2 regions of the Ponticaulis sp. genome follow, and region 1 is predicted to be linked to the other one. Evidence: predicted binding sites of a transcription regulator. Region 1 holds the regulator's gene; the other holds the start of a gene.
What was found. The regulator HrcA, encoded in region 1, represses chaperone genes, less so after heat shock. The targets are predictions, from matches to a motif close to GTTAGCANTCNNCNNNGNNGANTGCTAAC.
Positions count from the first base shown of each region.

Region 2: a site for HrcA is predicted at 6,416-6,444, ahead of groES (co-chaperone GroES). Genes of this name have one in related genera too.

Region 1 is NZ_JARGNT010000001.1:886,517-896,457, reverse strand. Features, by position in the region: gene P1U45_RS04475 (BON domain-containing protein) at 1-74, opposite strand, end outside; gene P1U45_RS04470 (YraN family protein) at 118-501, opposite strand; gene rsmI (16S rRNA (cytidine(1402)-2'-O)-methyltransferase) at 501-1,382, opposite strand; gene P1U45_RS04460 (penicillin-binding protein activator) at 1,449-2,759, shown strand; gene hemW (radical SAM family heme chaperone HemW) at 2,762-3,925, opposite strand; gene rdgB (RdgB/HAM1 family non-canonical purine NTP pyrophosphatase) at 3,925-4,527, opposite strand; gene P1U45_RS04445 (DUF2975 domain-containing protein) at 4,942-5,412, shown strand; gene P1U45_RS04440 (helix-turn-helix transcriptional regulator) at 5,419-5,658, shown strand; gene P1U45_RS04435 (asparaginase domain-containing protein) at 5,780-6,277, shown strand; gene rph (ribonuclease PH) at 6,407-7,123, opposite strand; gene hrcA (heat-inducible transcriptional repressor HrcA) at 7,270-8,337, shown strand; gene P1U45_RS04420 (nucleotide exchange factor GrpE) at 8,338-8,943, shown strand; gene P1U45_RS04415 (hypothetical protein) at 9,107-9,941, shown strand, end outside.
Region 2 is NZ_JARGNT010000001.1:2,035,440-2,045,380, reverse strand. Features, by position in the region: gene P1U45_RS09975 (TIGR01459 family HAD-type hydrolase) at 1-33, opposite strand, end outside; gene P1U45_RS09970 (EAL domain-containing protein) at 83-1,339, opposite strand; gene P1U45_RS09965 (hypothetical protein) at 1,762-2,715, opposite strand; gene P1U45_RS09960 (fumarylacetoacetate hydrolase family protein) at 2,720-3,592, opposite strand; gene P1U45_RS09955 (DUF262 domain-containing HNH endonuclease family protein) at 3,664-5,325, shown strand; gene P1U45_RS09950 (SDR family oxidoreductase) at 5,405-6,172, shown strand; gene groES (co-chaperone GroES) at 6,491-6,781, shown strand; gene groL (chaperonin GroEL) at 6,834-8,486, shown strand; gene P1U45_RS09935 (HAMP domain-containing methyl-accepting chemotaxis protein) at 8,619-9,941, opposite strand, start outside.

The DNA of each region.
Region 1 (9,941 bases):
GCGCCAACAACACCTGCAACGCATCCGCTGAGCGGCAGTATGCAGGCAACCAGTAGAAAGGCGCGAACGGACATGTGTGTCTCCCTGAGTAATCTACTCTAATTTACTCATTGTCTCTTAACCATGAGTTAGGGGAAAATCGGGTCTCCATGCGTCGCGAATGTGGCAAAAGGTTAAACCGGGCGCGATTGCGAACAGGTCATAGCGCCGGTTTGCATTGTAAAGATCGCCATGGCGCGACAGCCAGAGGTCTGCGGCACGGCCAATTCTCATCCAGTTTTGCATGGAGACGGCTTCTTTTGCGTCGTCCAGGCGGGCGCGCTTCTTCACTTCGATAATGACGACCAGCGCGCCTTTGAGGCAGACAATGTCGAGCTCTCCGGACGATAGCTTCTGCCGTGTGGCGAGGACTTTATAGCCCTTCAGCGCGAGGATGAGGCAGGCATAGCGTTCGGCCCAGCGGCCTGCAGCTTCTGCTTTCTGCCTCTTATTCTGCGCCATTATCCGTTATCACCGCGCGCTTTGTCCTGAAGAGATACAGCGCGGGCGTAAAGTTCGCGCTTGGGGCGATCAAACTTTCTGGATGCTTCGGCGGCGGCGCCCTTGGCACCGAGATTGGCCATACGGTCGATCAGATAGGCGTCGATATCCTCTTCGCTGACCTCAACCTGCCCCTCACCCGTGAGTGACACCATGAGGACGATCTCACCTTTTGGTGGGCCATCCTCTTTGAGCTGGCTGAGAAAGGCGCCGGCCTCTGAATGGATGATCGTTTCGAACATTTTAGTCAGCTCGCGCGCCATGACGAGCTCGGTTTCGGCGCCAAATACCTCGATGATTGCCTCAACCGTGTCATCGAGCCGATTGCCGCTTTCATAGAGAACCAAAGTTGTTTTCTGGTCTGCGAAGGATTTCAGGCGCTCCAGACGCTGGCCGGTTTTCACCGGCAGAAAGCCTGCAAAGGTGAAGGTGTCGGTGGGTAGTCCGCCAGCGCTCAGGGCTGCGGTCAGCGCAGACGGGCCTGGAATAGGGACGACATCAAAGCCCGCCTCACGCACATCGCGGACCAGTTTAAAGCCCGGGTCTGAAATAAGCGGCGTGCCTGCATCTGAAACAAGGGCGAGGCGTTCGCCTTTCTCCAGCGCTTCGATGATAACAGGCCGCATCTGCGCCCCATTATGGTCATGGTAGGTGCGTAGGGTGGTTTTAATTCCATAAGCATCCAGCAGGCGCCGTGTCTGGCGGGTGTCTTCTGCGTAAATCACATCCACGGCGGTAAGCGTATCGAGCGCGCGTAAAGTTATGTCCCGGAGATTGCCAATTGGTGTTGCCACCACATACAAAGCCGATGACAAATCGACTGAGCGAATAAGTTGTGTCACGGGCATTACCTCGATAGCGTCCATAAGGTATGACGGTCCGATCTGGGGGACCTGGGAGAGTAGACGATGAAACCGGTTCTAGCTTTAAGGCAGTTTTCTGTGGTGCCAAGCCTGCTTCTGGCGGGATTGCTTGTGGCATCCTGTGCAACTGCGCCTGCGCGTCCGCCTGCGCCGATCTCTACAGGTCAGCCGCGCACAGAGCCTGAGCCGCCGCCTCCGCCAACCGGTGGGCTGCCGGAAGAGCCTGAAGAGGTTTTGCCGGAAGAGCCTGAAGAAACCGGTCCGGATGCCCGCCTCTTCCTTACACCAGAATTCATGGAAGGCCGCGAGATCCGCCGCGTCGGCGTGCTTTTGCCTTTCTCTCACTCGCGCGCGGGTGTGCGTTCGCAAGCCTCGGGTCTTCTTGCCGCTATCGAGATGGCATTGTTTGATCAGGCTGGCACAGACATTCTGATTATTCCGAAGGATACGGCTGGTGACGCACGTCAGTCGGCTGCTGCAGCAACTGAAGTGATCAATGAAGGCGCTGACGTCATTATCGGTCCGCTTTTTGCGACGAGCGTTCAATCGGTTGCGACAACGGCGCGTGCAGCAGACATTCCTGTCATCGCGTTTTCAAATGACCGGTCTGCCGCAGGTGGCGGCGCATATCTGATGAGCTTCCCGCCGGAAGAAGAAGTCGCCCGCATTGTGGATCACACAATGGCTCAGGGTATTCGCAAGTTTGCCTTTATGGGGCCGGCGTCTACTTATTCGCGCCGCGTGGAAACGGCTCTGCGTTTTGAAGCGGCCCGTCGCGGCGGCATTGTCATTGCGTCGGAATTCTACGCATCAGACAATCAGGCGCCTGTAGATGAGGCGCGCCGTCTGGCTGGTCGTATCAATAGTTCACTTTTGAACCGGACCGAACGCGTTGCGGTAATGATCCCGGATAATGGCGTTCAGCTTCGCGCTGTCGCTCCGTTGCTGCCTTATTATGAAGTCAATCTGCGCCAGCTTCAGTATATCGGCACGTCCATCTGGAACGATCCGCAAATCTGGCGCGAGCCGGTTCTGGAAAATGCCAACTTTGCGATGCCTGATCCGCAGGACACCGAATATTTCCGCAATGCATTCCAGGGCGTTTACAATAGCGAACCTGCATCGCTTGCCAGCCTTGGCTATGACGCTGCGGCGCTTTCTATATCTTTCCTCGCTGATGGCCGCGTATCAGAAGACGAACTTCTTGAAGCTGACGGCTTCCGCGGTGTGAATGGTCTCTTCCGCTTCCGCGAAGACGGCACAATCGAACGCGGTCTGTCTATCATGTCGATCCGCCCGAGCGGTCCGGTGCTTGTCGAAGATGCGCCAGACAGTTTTGTGGTCGGTGGCAGCTAGGCTCAGGGCAGGATTTCGCCGGCAATATAATCGGCCAGCAACCAGCCTTTTTCGGTCAATGATATGCGGCCAGCTTCTTCAAGGAGCTGGCCGTTTTCTTTAAAGCTCTCAAGCTTTCGCGCATTCAGCGGTGCGCCAAGTAGGGCCTCGACACTGGCGCGCTCTACGCCGCGCTTTGAACGCAGGCCCAGAATGACAGCTTCTTCAGCCGCTTCAGTGCCGGTGAGAGAGAAGGTCTCAGCGGAGCCGGTTCCGCGCTCTTCTACGGCGCTGATATAATCCGGAACGCGTTGCTCAGCGATCGTCGTCGTGCGCCCGTCCTGTAATTCCAGCTTACCTTCTGCGCCGGGGCCGATGCCAAGCCATTCGCCGTTCAGCCAATAGGTAAGGTTATGCCTCGACCAATAGTTCTCCGAACGCGCATGGTTGGAGACTTCATAGGCAGGCAGGCCTCGCTCAGCAGTTAGTTTGAGTGTCTCTATATAAAGGTCAGCCTGCGCATCCTCATCGAGCGGAATGAATTGCTCGCGCTCGACCTGTTTGGCAAACGCAGTCTTCTCTTTGATGGTCAGTTCATAGAGTGATAGATGCGGCGCGCCCGTTGAAAGCGCGCTATCGAGCTCTTCCAGCCAATCGGGAATGCTCTGGCCCGGCCGCGCATAAATCAGATCAATCGATGTGTTCGGAAAAACATTTAGCGCTGCATCAATTGCTGTGCGGGCTTCGTCGCGGGTGTGATTGCGCCCAAGAAAGCGAAGCGCATCATCATTCAAAGCCTGCACTCCGAGTGAAAGCCGGTTCACACCTGCCCCCTTCCACGCTTTCAGACGTTCAGGCGTAATGTCTTCGGGATTGGCTTCCAGAGTGATCTCGATATCGCCATCCGGGGCAAACCTTACGGCGGATGTCTCTATCACCTCGGATAGAAATGACCGGGTACACAAAGAAGGCGTACCACCGCCAAAGTATAAAGATGTGAGTGTGCGGCCCGTCAGGCTGGCCGCATATCCTTCTATATCTTTCAGGATCGCCGCTTCCAGAGCTGAATTGTCCCGCGATTTCGCCGCATAGACGTTGAAATCGCAATACGGACAAATCTTCGCGCAATACGGCCAGTGGACGTATATGCCGAACAGCTCGTCAGGAAGGCGCGGCGAGCCCGACATTAAATCTCCAGCGCAGCCTTCAGCTTCACAAAAGCATCGGCGCGGTGGCTCATGGCGTGTTTCCGGTCAGGATCCATTTCGCCGAATGTGATGGTTTCACCTTCAGCGACGAAAATGGGATCATAGCCGAAGCCTTTATCGCCGCGGGCGGGGAATTCCAGATGGCCACGAACTTCGCCTTCAAAGATTTCGGTATGGCCATCCGGCCAGCCAATAGCGAGGGCGCAGACGAATCGCGCCGAATAATCATCGGCGTTTCTCTCTTCCAGAGCGGTCTGAACTTTTTTCATGGCATTTTCAAAGCTGCGCGGCTCACCGGCCCAGCGTGCTGAATAAATGCCTGGCTGACCATCAAGAGCAAACACTTCCAGGCCTGAATCATCTGACAAAGCAGGCTCGCCAGTGGTCCTTGCGGCTGCCAAAGCCTTCAAAGCGGCATTGCCTGCAAAAGTTTTTTCGGTCTCTTCCGGCTCTTCAAGATCAAGTTCGATTGCGGAGCGTACCTGGAACCCCAAAGGCTCAAATAGCGCCTTCAATTCTTTGACTTTTCCGGAGTTTTGGGTGGCGGCAATCAGGTTGCCGGGAGCAAGCTTTCTGGTCATCAGATCACACCTTCATCACATCGATTTTATGTTTTTCGATAAATTTATGCTTGATTGTTTTTCGATAAAACATTATTGTTTATGGACAAGCCGAGGCGAGCCACTTTCCTCCCGACATAGTGTCACGGTTCGTTGAACGGCTTTCTAACTAGAGCAAGAAGGACTTTTTTAAAATGCGTACTCTCAAATCCGGCGTATCGGGTCTCATGATCGGGCTGGTTTATTTTGGCGCGCCCATGGTAGTACTAACCGGTTACCTCACCGCACTTTCGCCCTTGAGCGTATAGTAGTTGCGGTTTAGGCAGGGTGGTGAGCATATGGCCTCCACCCTTGCAACGAACAACTGGAGCTGACGACACAATGCCGCTGAAGGCTTTAGGAAAAGGATCAATCGCTTCGGCACTGCATGTGCTGATGAGCGTTATCACCAGCCTCGGCTGGCTGGTTCTGGGTATCTGCGTCACGGTTCTCGTGATCGCAATGGCCACTGATCTCTCCGGCGGCGCACTGCAATTGCCTGTGCTTGAAGGCAATATCTCCGTTGATACGCCGACTTATCTGATCGGCTTTGCAAGTCTCATCGTTATTCTGGTCGGATTCATTCTTATGGCCGGCCAGCTCAAGCGTATTCTCAAAACTCTTATTGATGGCGATCCATTCGTCCCGGAAAACGCGCGCCGACTTACACAGCTTGCGCTGATTGTCGCGGGAATGGAACTTTGTCGCCACGCCATTGGTTTTGCAGCTAAAATGTTCCTGGTGAATACATCAGTGAACTTCTCTGTTAACCTCGCCGCATGGGTCGCGGTGATCACTCTTATGGTCCTGAGCCAGGTGTTTGCCGAAGGCACGCGCTTGCGCGAAGAAGAAAAAATGACAATCTGATAATATATGCCGATTCGCGTTACCCTAGATCGCGTCCTTCTGGACCGCCGCATGTCACTGACGGAGCTCAGTGATAGGGTCGGTGTGACACTCGCCAACCTGTCCATTCTTAAAACCGGTAAGGCGAAAGCCGTCCGGTTCTCAACGCTGGAAGCGCTTTGCCGCGAGCTGCACTGTCAGCCGGCAGATCTTCTTGTGTTTGATGATGAAGAGGATGAGGACGGCCAGCAAGCCGCGGCCGAGTGAATTCACGCCCGGACTCTGTCCGGACATGACCATTTCTGATATTTCTTCAATTAAGCGACGCGCGGAAAACCTGTTCCCGCGTTCTTTTTATGTCTGACACCTGGCAGGACGGCACCACGCTATGTCTATGGAAAAACTCGTTATCCTCACCACAGGCGGAACGCTTGATAAGGATCATGACACCTTCACCGAGAGTCTGGTTCTGAACACCGAGAACGTGACCAATGTGCCGGAACTGCTGCGGGTCGGGAAAACTCATTTTCCGCGTGTGCAGCCCATTATGAGCCTCGATAGCGCTGATATGACAGAAGATCACCGCGCCCACATTCTAAGCGCGGTGAAGATCGTGCCTGAAGCGCATATCGTCATCACGCATGGTACCAGTACGATGGGTGAGACGGCTCGGTTTCTGGATGGAAAGACCGGTGACAAGACGGTTGTGCTCACCGGCGCGCTTCGCCCGTTTGCGCTTGGAAAGTCGGATGCTGGCTTCAACGTCGGCGGTGCAGTGATTGCGGCGCAGGCTCTGCCGGCTGGCGTGTATGCGGTCATGAATGGCCGGGTTTTCAAAGCCGGTGAGGTTTCAAAGGACGTTAAGTCCGGCCGGTTTGATGTGTGATATTTTGTGCTCGATCGCACTTCCTCGCTGAAGGCTCGGGCGATCTGCGCCTGCGCCTTGCTTGTGAGGGCACACGGAGCTCAGACCCCCACGCCACAGGGGTCTGATGTGTTTAGAAGGGTGTGGGACTTATTCCCCGATAGCGTCGCGCTGCGCTTCAAACAGTTCGCCGCAGCCTTTTTGCGCCAGACGCATCAGTTCTGCGAATTCGTCCGGTGTGAAGCTACGCTCTTCGCCTGTGCCCTGAATTTCGATGATATTGCCGTCAGAGGTCATCACGAAGTTTGCGTCGACTTCGCCTTCTGAATCTTCCGGATAATCAAGGTCCAGAACTGGAACGTCTTTATAGACGCCGCACGAAATGGCTGCTGCCTGCGCTGTCAGCGGGAAGCTGTCGATCACGCCTTCTTTGACGAGGTATTTGCACGCCAGCGCCAGCGCGATATAGCCGCCAGTAATAGAGGCTGTACGTGTGCCGCCGTCTGCCTGAATGACATCGCAGTCAATTGTGATCTGGTTTTCGCCAAGCGCTTTGAGATCGGTGATGGCGCGAAGCGAACGACCGATCAAACGCTGGATTTCCTGCGTACGGCCAGACTGTTTGCCAGCGGCAGCTTCACGGCGGCCGCGTGTGTGTGTCGCGCGTGGCAGCATGCCGTATTCGCCCGTCACCCAGCCTTCGCCTTTGCCCTTCATCCAGCCTGGAACGCGCGGCTCCCAGCTTGCTGTGCAAAGCACATGCGTATTGCCGAATTTGGCAAGGCATGAGCCTTCCGCATACGCGTTTACATTGGTTTCGAGTGAAATGGTTCGAAGCTGGTCTGCCTGCCGTCCGGATGGGCGCATAATATTATCTCCAGATGAAATTGGGTGCCGGTCTAATCATCACCGGACGGTTCGTCTATCATGGCCTGCAGGAAAGACTTGTATTTTCTGGCAATGACCTCAAATCTTGAGGCGCGAAAGACCTTAAACGTTCGGACCCTTCAGTTATGACCAGCCTGCAAGCGCTCGACCGTAGATCGCGGGATATATTCAAGACGATTGTAGAAGCTTACCTTGAAACAGGTGAGCCGGTTGGCTCGCGGACGATTTCCAAGCGCGGCGTGGACTTATCGCCTGCGTCTATCCGTAATGTGATGGCGGATCTTGTCTCACTCGGGCTGCTCGATGCACCGCATATCAGTGCCGGTCGCAGGCCAAGCCATGCGGGCCTTCGCTTTTTTGTAGATAGCCTACTGGAAGTCGGTGAAGTCGGTGAGGATGATCGCGACCAGATTCAATCCCGCCTTGCAGCCGTCAGCCGCGACATGGATGAGCTTCTGAACGAAGCATCTGAGGTTCTGTCCGGCCTCACAGGCGGGGCGAGCCTCGTTTCGTCTCCGAAAAGCGATGATCCGGTCCGTCAGGTGGAGTTTATTCCGCTCGGGCCTGCGCGCGCGCTGTGTATTCTCGTCTCTGATGGCGGTGATGTTGAAAACCGCATTATCGATTTTGGACCGGAGATCGGGCCGACCACGTTGATGGAAGCGTCTAACTATCTCACAGCCCGCATGCGTGGGCGACGCCTCTCCGAAGCGCGCATGGAGATTGAGCGCGAACTCAGCGAAAAACGCGCCCAGCTGGATGCCGCGGCGGCCAATCTTATCCGCCTTGGCGTTGTGGAATGGTCGGGCGAAGAACCTGACCGCGGACGGTCTTTGATCGTGCGCGGGCGTGCAAATCTGCTCGAAACGGCCAGCGCAAAGGAAGATCTTGACCGGATCGGCCATCTTTTCGATGAGCTGGAACGGAAAAAAAGCATGCTGGAAGTGCTTGATTCTACAAGAGATGCTGCCGGAGCGCGCATTTTTATCGGCTCTGAGAACTCTCTCTTTTCACTTTCGGGTTCCAGCATGATCGTCTCTTCCTATATGAACAGCGACCGAAAAGTTGTAGGCGCTCTGGGCGTGATCGGACCGACGAGTCTGAATTATGCCCGGGTGATACCTATGGTAAATTACACAGCCAAAGTGGTAGGCCAGATACTGGATGGCCGCCAGAAACGGGATGGACAGTAAATGAGTGACGGCAGAGACCCATCAGAAATCCAGGACGATGTGGAGCTGAGCGAAGCTGCACAGGAAATGGCTGACGCTATGGAAGCGGCGGCTAACGAGATGGACGGCAAGGCTTCAGAAGACGAAATCTCTATGGAGCAGCGTTTCCAGATGCTGGCCGACGAGAACGCGAAGCTGAAAGATCAGGTGCTACGCGCGCATGCCGAGATGGACAACATCCGCAAGCGTGCCGAGCGTCAGGTCGCTGACACACGCGTTTATGCCGTTGAGAAATTCGCTGGCGATCTTCTGCCTGTGTCCGACAACTTCGCGCGCGCGCTTGACGCGCTGCCGGAAGGCGAACGGGATGGCCTTTCCGACGCGGGTAAAAACCTGCTCGTTGGTGTAGAAGCGATCCAGAAAGAGCTGCACGCGACGTTTGCTCGTCACGGCATCACAGCGATCCATGCAGAACCGGGCTCTGATTTTGATCCGAACCTGCATCAGGCAGTCAGCCAGATCCCTTCAGAGCATCCGTCTGGCAAAGTTGCAGCGACCTTCCAGACAGGTTGGAAGATCGGTAACCGCACGCTCCGCGCCGCTATGGTGGCCGTTAGCGCGGGCTAGCCGGAGCACTCGATCCAAGGTTTTTACACCCTCGCTGCGGCGGGGGTGTTTTGGTTTGGGTGTGAATTGGTGCAATTACTGTTGTATCAAGTGATATTCTTGCAATTTCAAGAAGTCATCGAATCAGAGTTCTATTCCTGAGTTTGTCTCAGAGGATAGTGTTTTGGATACTGTAAAACAGATAGCGGAGCATCCGATTTTTCCGCTGTTCGAATCTTTGGAAAGTTCATTTTCGGAACTCAAAGAAACGATACCTGAAGCTGAAACCCTCAGGTTTGATAGGTTGTTCGCTTTGTTTGCGCTGCTGCGGGACAACGTTAGCGGTTCCGAACGAAACCAGATTCCAACTCAGTCTCTCCAGAATGCGCATCAGCAATTATCGAGCTGCAAATCTCAAATTAACTCATTTAACTCTAGCCGAGACTTGGGACATCTGTCGAATGCCCAAAACCACCTGAGCTCAGCTTTAGCGGCTTTCCCGACAAAATTTAGAAGCGGTCGAAAGAACGTTTATCGAAGTGTTCTGGATGAGGTCGGCGATGTTTCTCAGAAGATCATCAAAGAGCTGCGTTCAGAAATCGATACCAACAAAAACACGTTGAACGAACTAAAGGCCGAAACTGACACTTTGCGAGCTAGGATTACGGAAGAGCAAGCTCGGATTTCCGCTGGATTGGGTAACGTTGAAACTCAATTCACAAATTCTCAGGCGACTCGAAGTGAGGCGTTTCAAAAGCTTTTAGACGAGATGAGGATTTCGCGTGAAAAAGTCATTGATGCTTTCAATGATGAATTGAGCGAATTTTTAAAAAAGAACCGTGAGAGAATTGAGTCTGAGACGGCCCGGAGAACAGAGAAATTTGATGAGATAGAGAGTGACGCCGCTCTGAAACATCAGGCCATTCTAGAACTATATAATCTGGTCGGGGAAAATTCTCTAATTGGTGGCTATGTGCAGCGCGCGAAGATTTCCGAAAGATCGGCTGTTTTTTGGGATG
Region 2 (9,941 bases), 1.1 Mb from region 1:
GGAAAGTCCGGCAGGAAAAAGCGGTGCTGTCATGGCCTAGGCGTTAGCCTAATCGACAGATCAAGAAAAGGGTCTGAGCGCCTTAGATTGCGTTGCGGTGCATGAAATCGGTTGGCGGTGCAGTTTCTTCCATCAGGCTCTCTTTGATCGGACGTGCTTCGCCGAACACATAACCCTGACCGTACGGAATATCGAAGTCGAGAATTTCGACGACTTCTTTCTCAGTTTCGACCTTCTCTGCGATCAGATCGACGCCATAGCGCATAAAGACGGCTGGCACATCCTGCGGCGACGTTGAACGCGTCACAGCCGAAATCGGGCGCGGTCCGCCGTCAACGAGCTGCTCAAGAAGCTTGCTGCCTTCTACTTTCAGGAATTTCACCTGCTCGGCCTGCATTTCCGGCAGGTTCACATCGATGCCGTCGGCCTTATCCAGCGAGAAGCGGAAGCCGAGATCAGACAGACGCGCCATATGACGGGCTGTCGTTGGCGAACGACGCGCAAAATCATGTGCTGAAATCTCGAAAATCAGAGAGCCGGCAAGATCGCGGTTCTCTTTGATGAATTCGAGGAATTGCGGGAAGAAAGCCTCATCTTCCAGAGACGAGATTGCTACGTTGCAGAATACGCCGATACGGCGGTCTTTCTCGCTAAGGCGACGAACAATCTGCACGCAGCGGAAGAGCAGCATATTATCGATGACACCAAGAAGCCCGGCTTCTTTCGCTGCGCCGAGGAATTCGCCCGGCATGATGAGCTGATCGTTCTCGTCGCGCAGACGGGTAAAGCCTTCATAGAAGCAGACACGGCGTTGCGGCAGGCTGACGATTGGCTGCAAATGCAGGTCAACGCGGTTGGAATCGAGCGCGTCCTGAACGGCCTGAAGTGCTTCTTCCGGAGACCGTTCACCCGGCTTGCCGCTAGCAGCACCCAGACGCGGATTGCGCTTGGCGCTCTCCATTTTGGCTTCAAAGCTTTTGCCGAGACGCTGGATAAGGTCTTCAAGCTCGCGCATTTCAGCGACGAGGGTCTGACGACGCTCAGACACTTCGCGCTGCAGTGATTCTTCCATCACCCCCATGCGCGCTTCCAGAACTTCAGATTTCTGATGCGCTTTGCGCAGCTCGTTGCGCATGGATAGAAGGCGAGATTCCAGCAGTTTCGCACGCTCGCGGCTCACTGCCATGACATGCACGAGGCCAGACACAGACACCGTCGCAAGCGCTGATATTACTGCAATTTCAAAGGAGTAAGACGTGAACTGAAAAAAACAAATACCCAGAAACACACCTACGACGACGTAGGAGGCAGCAATCAGAATATGCGCGAATGCTGGCATAAAGGGCCTTTGCGATCAGTGCGTTGAAACTTCAGTTATCGCATTAATACACTGTTTTGGTTAACACATTGATTGTCTATGATTCAGTGCTGATGGCAATCTCACCACCCCAAATTCATGGGGAAGACCGCTGTTCGATGCACAAGATATTGTGCCATCCCTCTCCCCCCAACTCGTCTTTTGCAACGTCTGCTCAAAAACCAAACTGCGTTGACCTCATGAGTGGCAAATGCGCAACGCAGCTGAACCTCGTTGAATTCGATGCAGAAAAGCGTCTGGACCAGAAAACATTCACATGGCATTCATCTGGCAGCTCAAGTCCGCGGCCTGATGGCCGGACGGGGGCGATCTGGGGAGTACGGGGTCTGGTGTTCACACCGGGCCCCGTCGTCTTTTAAGAGCCCTTTTGCCTGCAGTCAGAGTTAATCCAGCAGAGCTGGCTCTGTATCCACCGGCTGCCAGCTAAGGCCTGCTGACTGAAAATTCGGGCGCACATCCGGATTAGCAACGCCCACCGTAATCAGGGCACTGGCGCTACGCTCCTGTGCGTAATCCCGCGCTTCGGTGAGAGACGGACAGTTCAGACCGGCCGATAGAATTTCGCGGCGCCGCGCCACCAGATCTTCACGTTCGGCATAACGGCGCATTTCGGAAAGCTGCACCCGGTCGACCACCGGCACAAAGACACCGTCTGGAGAAAGCCCCGAGATGGGAGCGTCCATACCTTCACATGAATAGATATCCAGCGCCTGCCCTTCATAGGTCACACGATAGGCAATAATCTGGTCGCCGCGATCATTAAGCCTTGAATGCGCCAGCACCTGCAAATCGCCCGTATTGAAGACGGAAAAGCGTTCAGCGGCGCTCGGCACAGGCCGGACAGAAAAGCCTGCCTGCCGTGAATCGAGCGTATTGGCGCTATCCATCTGCACCAGCGCGTCAGGGATCAGCATCGCCTCATCAAGCGCCTGAAGCGTTTCCAGATAAAGCTCGCCCGTTACCAGAGCCTGCCTATAGGGACGCCCGGAAACCCAGGTTTCATAGCGAAGCCCCATCACGCCAGCCGAAGACTCAGGCTTCCCGTCCATGAGAAAAATAGCGTCCAGAGGCCCGATGCCCCGCCAGTCATTATGGAGCGGCGCACCAAAGACCAGCCGTTTGCCGCCGGCCTGCACAAGCACGCAGGGCGCAATGGCGCTCGGGCTGTCTTCGCAGGAGCTGACCATGAAGGACCATGGTTCTGCCGTTAACGGGGACGGCACCAGCGTCTCAGCACCAGCCTTGTCTTCGGGCTGCAACAGTCCGAACAGGCTAAGCCCTCCAGCGCCTAGGGCGGCACCTGCAATCAGGGCAATGAGAGCTGTCTTCTTCGTCACTCGACTATCCGATGCGCGTCAATCCTGCTTCGTCAGCGATCACGTGCTCAATATGGCCGATTCGATCAATCTCTACACGGACACGGTCACCGGTTTTCATGAACTTCGGCGGATCATAAGCAACGGCGACGCCAGCCGGTGTGCCCGTAAAGATGAGATCGCCCGGCTCCAGCGTGAAGGCCGCGCTCAGATGCGCGATCATGTCAGGGATTTTGTGGATCAGGTCAGCAGTCGTGCCGCTCTGGCGAACCTCGCCATTGAGCAGCGTTCGCACACCCAGCGTATTCGCATCGCCGACTTCATCTGGCGTCACAATCCACGGCCCAACAGGCGCGTGCGTATCAAAGCCCTTGCCCATAATCATGGTTGGGGTTGCGCGCTGCCAGTCACGAACGGACACGTCATTGCCGCACATATAACCGGCAATCACTTCATCAGCGCGCTCTGCCGGAATATGGCGACCACCGCGACCGATCACGACAACGAGTTCGGCTTCATAGTCGAGACGGTCTGAAACTTTCGGCATATCAATCGTGCCATAAGGCGCGTTGAGTGCGGTCACTTGCTTTACAAACCAGGTCTGACGTTCTGGCGGTTCGCGGCCGGTTTCGCGGGCGTGATCAAGATAGTTGAGCGCAATTGCGAGGATTTTGCGTGGCGCTTTCACAGGCGCCAGCAGGTCGTCTGCTGTGAACTCGATGGCCTCGCCGCCAGCGATGGCAGCCTTTCCCGCTTCAGCAAGCGCTTCAGGATCTGCAAGCCAGGCTTCTATCGGCTTGTCTTCGCCCGCCACCTCAGATTGCAGCCGGTAGGCATGGTTATTTTGAAACACAACCGAAAAATGTTGCCCAAATTTTGTGATCCGTCCGAACTTCATCACGCCACCTCTTGCTTTCCATGTCTCGTCACTGCAGCGATAAAGTGTTTTTACGCGTACCGGAAGAAGTAATGAGTTTGTTGGGAGTTACAGCCGAGGCGAGATCAATCGCCGAGCTGCTGAAGTCTGGCACCAGCTATCGCATACCGAGCTACCAGCGGAGTTACTCCTGGCAGGTACCTGATGCGAATGGACTTCTGACGGACCTCGTTCAGGCTATGGACGAAGAACGCTCTCACTTTCTGGGTGCAGTCGTCACCTGCGAGACCGGCTTTCCTGACCTTTGCGAAATTGTCGACGGGCAGCAGCGCATCACAACGATCTCTCTTCTTATCGCCTGTCTTCGTGACGCCATGGCAGATAAGAAACGGCGCAACGAGCTACACAGCTATCTGGCCGATGATCTGCGCCTCGGTGAATGGCGGCTGACGCTCAATCATGTCGATGCGCCAGTGTTCCGCGCGCTCGCCCAACGGCCCGGCTCGACCTTAAACGCCGAGAATGTTGTGCCTGAGACATCCGAACAGAGCATGTTGATCGACAACCTCATCGCCATTCGCGAGGAGGTTAAACTGCTCTCTGAGGCGGATCGCGACACGCTGGCAGATTTCATTCTGCACCAATGTCCGATCGTGCATGTCTGCGTCGAGAACAGAGACGCCGGTTATAAAGTCTTTCAGGTACTCAATACGCGCGGGCGACAACCCACCGCGCATGACATTCTGAAAACAGAGCTGTTTGAACGAGCTAACCTGTCATCTCAGGACGCTGACCGGCTGGCGCGGGCCTGGACGCTGCATGAGGCACGCCTTGGCGCGAAGGATTTTGACGATCTTCTTCGCCAGATACGCTCCCTGCACGACCGTCAGATGCGCGGCGATTTCGTCACCGGCTTTTGTAACTCGGTGCTTCAGGAAACATCGCCGCGTAGCTTCCTCGAGGAAGAACTACCGCGCTTTGTTGAGGCCTATCTTGAGCTCAAACAGGGCGATGTGCAGCTCTCCCGGCCTATGCCCGCGGTCAATGAACATCTGGCACGCCTGATATCGCTCGATCATGCGGGCTGGCGCGCCCCTGCCCTGCAATTCCTCGTCTATCATCCGCGTGATGCCGACACGGCGCGTGAGTTCTTTTGTGATCTGGAGCGCCTCGGCTTTGCCATGCAGCTCGTCATTACAGACCGCGATACGCGCGCCCGCCGTTACAGGCGGATTTCAGAAGAAGTCATGTCGGACCAGCAACTCTTTTCACCATCAGGCGCATTGTCGCTGACTGGCGATGAGCGGGAAAAGCTGACGCAGCGCTTATATGGCCGGTTTGGCTCCGTAACGCAGCGACGCGCGCTGGCCATCAAGCTGAACAGTCTTCTGGATGGCAGCGAGACCTCACCCGACACAAGCGACGCCACCGTCGAGCATGTCCTTCCACGCAATCCGGAACCGGGGTCTGAATGGTATGACGTCTGGCCGGACCTGGTTGAGCGTCGGGAAATCTGTGAGTCGCTCGGGAATTTCTGCTTGCTGACACAGAGAGATAATCAGCGCGCAGACCGTCTGGATTTTCTGCAAAAGCGAGACGAGTTCTTCCGTCGCCCTTCGCGAGGCGGCCGATATGCCCTGACACGTGACGTAGCGGCATATGAAGAATGGACGCCTGCTATCGTTCGCGAACGGACGGCGCGACTGGCAAAGCTTCTTATCCGTGAATGGAAATTAGACCTTCCGGTCGGCTAACAAGCGTCTGTACTCGCTGGTTTCAGGACGCTACATCTGATCGCAATCAGAAGACAAAAGCGTCCAGAGGGAGAAACATATGTCACTTTTTGATCTGTCGGGAAAATCGGCAATTATCACAGGCTCCAGCCGCGGCATCGGTAAAGCGATTGCGATTGCTATGGCTGAACAGGGCGCGCGCGTCGTGATTTCATCACGCAAGCCAGAGCCATGCGAAGAAACTGCGCACGAAATTAACGAGCGCTTTGGCGTGGGCACCGCAATTGCTGTTCCGGCGAACATTTCTTCTAAGGAAGAGCTTCAGAACCTTGTGGACGAAACAAATGCTGCGTTCGGCAAAGTCGACATTGTCGTCTGTAACGCGGCATCGAACCCGTTCTACGGCTCTCTGGGTGATATCAATGACGACCAGTTCCAGAAAATTCTGTCGAACAACATCATCTCAAACAACTGGCTGGTCCAGATGTGTGCGCCGCAAATGCGTGAGCGCAAAGATGGTGCTGTCGTGATCATTTCATCTATCGGCGGCCTTAAAGGCTCACCGGTGATCGGCGCTTATAACATCTCCAAAGCCGCGGACTTCCAGCTGGCGCGCAACCTTTGCGTGGAATACGGGAAAGACAATATCCGTGTGAATTGTATCGCACCGGGTCTGATCCGCACCGACTTCGCCCGCGCACTCTGGGAAAACCCGGAAACGCTCAAGCGCTCGCTGGCCTATACACCGATGCAACGTATCGGTGAGCCGGAAGAGATCGCTGGTGCTGCGGTATTCCTTGCTTCCAAAGCAGGGTCTTACATGAATGGCCAGATGATGGTGATTGATGGCGGTCAGACGATCACCTGATCACACGCTTCAATTCAAATTCATGAAACCGGCGCCTTCACCGCGCCGGTTTCTTTTTTATCTGTGCCTTCCCGTCACAGATTCACCGGGGCGCGGTTGTAATTGCGAATGCCATCCTCATTTCTGGCGTAATCCCCGCGCGGCTCAACGTCGTCGGATAAGTGAAGAAGGCGCCGCACAAACAGGATAAATCTTGTTTTTTGCCCCTTGACGGTAACTCCCCGTGTTCTTAATTGCCCCTCTGTTAGCACTCTCCTCGAGTGAGTGCTAAACAGGCAAAACTCTTTGTATCAATCCAATTTGGAGAGAGGGCATTCAATGAAATTCCGTCCGCTTCACGACCGCGTGCTTGTACGCCGCGTACAGGAAGAAGAAAAAACCAAAGGCGGGATCATCATTCCCGATACGGCGAAAGAAAAGCCACAGGAAGGTGAAGTTGTTGCAGTTGGCACAGGCGTGCGCGGCGACGACGGTTCCCTCGTAGCGCTCGACGTCAAAGCTGGCGACCGCGTCCTGTTCGGCAAATGGTCTGGCACAGAAGTCAACGTTGGTGGGGAAGAGCTCCTCATCATGAAAGAGTCCGACATTCTGGGCGTTGTTGAAGCGTAAGCTTCACCGCACTGGTCGTTTTTTAAATTCATTCTGAACAAGGAAAATACACATGGCTGCTAAGGATGTGAAATTCTCCGCTGACGCTCGCGAACGTATGATGAAGGGCGTCGACGTCCTCGCGAACGCGGTGAAGGTAACACTCGGCCCTAAAGGTCGTAACGTTGTTATCGAAAAATCTTTCGGTGCTCCGCGCACAACGAAAGACGGCGTAACAGTCGCAAAAGAAATCGAACTGGAAGACAAGTTCCAGAACATGGGCGCTCAGATGCTTCGCGAAGTTGCGTCTAAAGCAAACGACGTGGCTGGTGACGGCACAACAACTGCTACAGTTCTCGCTCAGGCTATCGTTCGCGAAGGCATGAAGCGCGTTGCTGCTGGCATGAACCCGATGGATCTGCGTCGCGGCGTCGAAAAAGCTGTTGTTGAAGTTGTAAACTCCATCAAAACGTCTGCGAAGCCAGTCGACACATCTGAGCAAATCGCTCAGGTCGGCACGATCTCTGCAAACGGCGAGCGCGAAATTGGCGACATGATTGCGAAAGCAATGGAAAAAGTCGGCAATGAAGGCGTTATCACGGTTGAGGAAGCTAAATCCCTCGAAACCGAACTCGAAGTCGTTGAAGGCATGCAGTTCGACCGTGGCTACCTCTCTCCGTACTTTGTCACAAACGCTGACAAAATGCTGGTTGAGATGGAAGAGCCTCTGATCCTGCTTCACGAGAAGAAACTTTCTTCTCTGCAGCCAATGCTTCCTATTCTGGAATCTGCTGTTCAGTCTAACCGTCCACTCCTCATCATCGCAGAAGATGTTGAAGGCGAAGCGCTCGCAACACTCGTTGTGAACAAGCTCCGTGGCGGCCTGAAAATCGCAGCTGTTAAAGCACCTGGCTTCGGCGACCGTCGTAAAGCTATGCTTGAAGACATCGCGATCCTCACAGGCGGTACGGTTGTTTCCGAAGACCTCGGCATCAAGCTCGAGAACGTTTCAATCGACATGCTCGGCTCTGCCAAGCGCGTTTCTATCACTAAAGACGACACAACAATCGTTGATGGCGTTGGTGAGAAGTCTGACATTGAAGACCGCGTTGGTCAGATCAAACGTCAGATCGAAGAAACAACTTCAGAGTACGACAAAGAGAAGCTTCAGGAACGTCTCGCGAAACTGGCTGGCGGCGTAGCTGTCATCAAAGTTGGCGGCGCAACAGAAGTAGAAGTGAAAGAGCGTAAAGACCGCGTCGACGACGCTCTGAACGCAACACGCGCTGCTGTTGAAGAAGGCATCGTCACTGGTGGTGGTACAGCGCTTCTGAAAGCGGCTGCTGCGATCACTGTCACTGGCCTGAACGCTGACGAGCAAGCTGGTATCGACATCGTTCGTAAAGCTCTCGAAGCGCCAGTTCGCCAGATCGTTGAAAACGCTGGTGTTGAAGGCTCAATCGTTGTCGGCAAGATCCTTGAATCTTCTGACGCTGCATTCGGCTTCAACGCTCAGACTGAAGAATATGGCGACATGTTCAACTTCGGTGTCATCGACCCGGTTAAAGTTGTTCGTTCTTCTCTTCAGAACGCTGCTTCTGTTGCTGGTCTCCTCATCACAACTGAGGCTGCTATCGCAGAAGCGCCAAAAGACGACTCTGCACCTGCAATGCCTGATATGGGCGGCATGGGCGGAATGGGCGGCATGGGTGGCATGGGCTTCTAAGCCTCGCTTCACTCGCCCTTACGGCACAAAGAGAACGGCGGTCTTCGGATCGCCGTTTTTTTTGTTTCACCTCCAAACAAAAAAGCGGCACCGTACGGGCACCGCTTTTCTGAATTTGTATTGAACCTGCGATCAGGCTGCCCGAATGCCTTCAAGGAAGCGCTGGACGCTTGTCTGCATTTGTTCGGCCTGCTTTTGCAGCGTGGATGCTGCATCCAGAACGTCGCCTGCAGAGCTGTCTGTATCGGACGCAGACGTCTGAACGCTGACCATAGAGCTGGTCACATTCTCTGTTTCGCTGGACACACGAGAAATGCTGGATGCGATTTCCTGTGTCGCCCCGCCCTGCTGCTGCATAGACTGGGAAATACGCGCAGAAATCTCTGTGACCTTGCTGATGGAGTCGTTGATAGAGCCCATCGCGCCGGCAACCGTATCGCTTACGCGTTGAATGTCCGCTACGCTTTCAGCAACGCGGCTTGTCGCTTGCGAGGTCTGGTTCGCCAGCGTTTTGACTTCCGTCGCAACAACCGCGAAGCCTTTGCCCGCCTCACCTGCACGTGCAGCCTCAATCGTCGCGTTCAGCGCGAGAAGGTTTGTCTGCTCTGCGATATCGTTGATGAGACCAACAACCTCTTTAATCTGGTCAGCCGCAGATGCGAGATCTGCCATCGTCTCATTCGCGCTCATAGCGTTCTGAGCGGCCTGATTGATCGCCGTGACAGAATCCTCAACAGAGCCTGCAATCTCCATAATAGACGCTGATAGCTCTTCAGATGCCGCAGCCACAGAGCGCACATCGTTAGCCGCCTGACCTACAGAGCGAGATGCATTCTGAGACTGGTTCGTTGTTTCGCCAGCCGTGCCACGCATGTGCTCTGCTGTTGACCGCAGTTGTTCCGAAGCACCAGCCACCAGACCAAGCAGGTCACGGCTGTCCGCCTCGAATGACGCGATAAGCTTCTCCATACGCTCGGTGCGCTCTTCACGCAGACGCGCTTCTTCACGCTCACGTTCAGCGAGACGGTTACGCTCGACTGCATTGTAGCGGAAAGTAGACAGAGACTCGACGATAGACTGCAGCTCATCACCACGGCTCAGACCATCGAGATTTGTATCCAGATCACCTGATGCCAGACGGTCCGTCGCGCCCGCAATCTCTCGGATGGAGCGTGTGGTAGAGCGTGCCACGACAGCGGCGATCGCGCCTGCTGCGAGAAGCGCGAACAGCGCCACGAGCAGAAGGATTAGTTTCGCCTGACCTGCCGCAACCTGACCATCGGCCGCGCTAGCTTCAGAAGAGGCGACGACCTCATCGACCAGTTCCTGGAACTGCGTCTGTAGTACCGTATAGTTTTCCGCAAACGGTTCTGCGAAGGCAACGGCTGACGCAAAGTCGATTTCCATCATCGTCGCGACGACTTCAATGGTTTCTTTGTACGTGGTCAGCTGTTC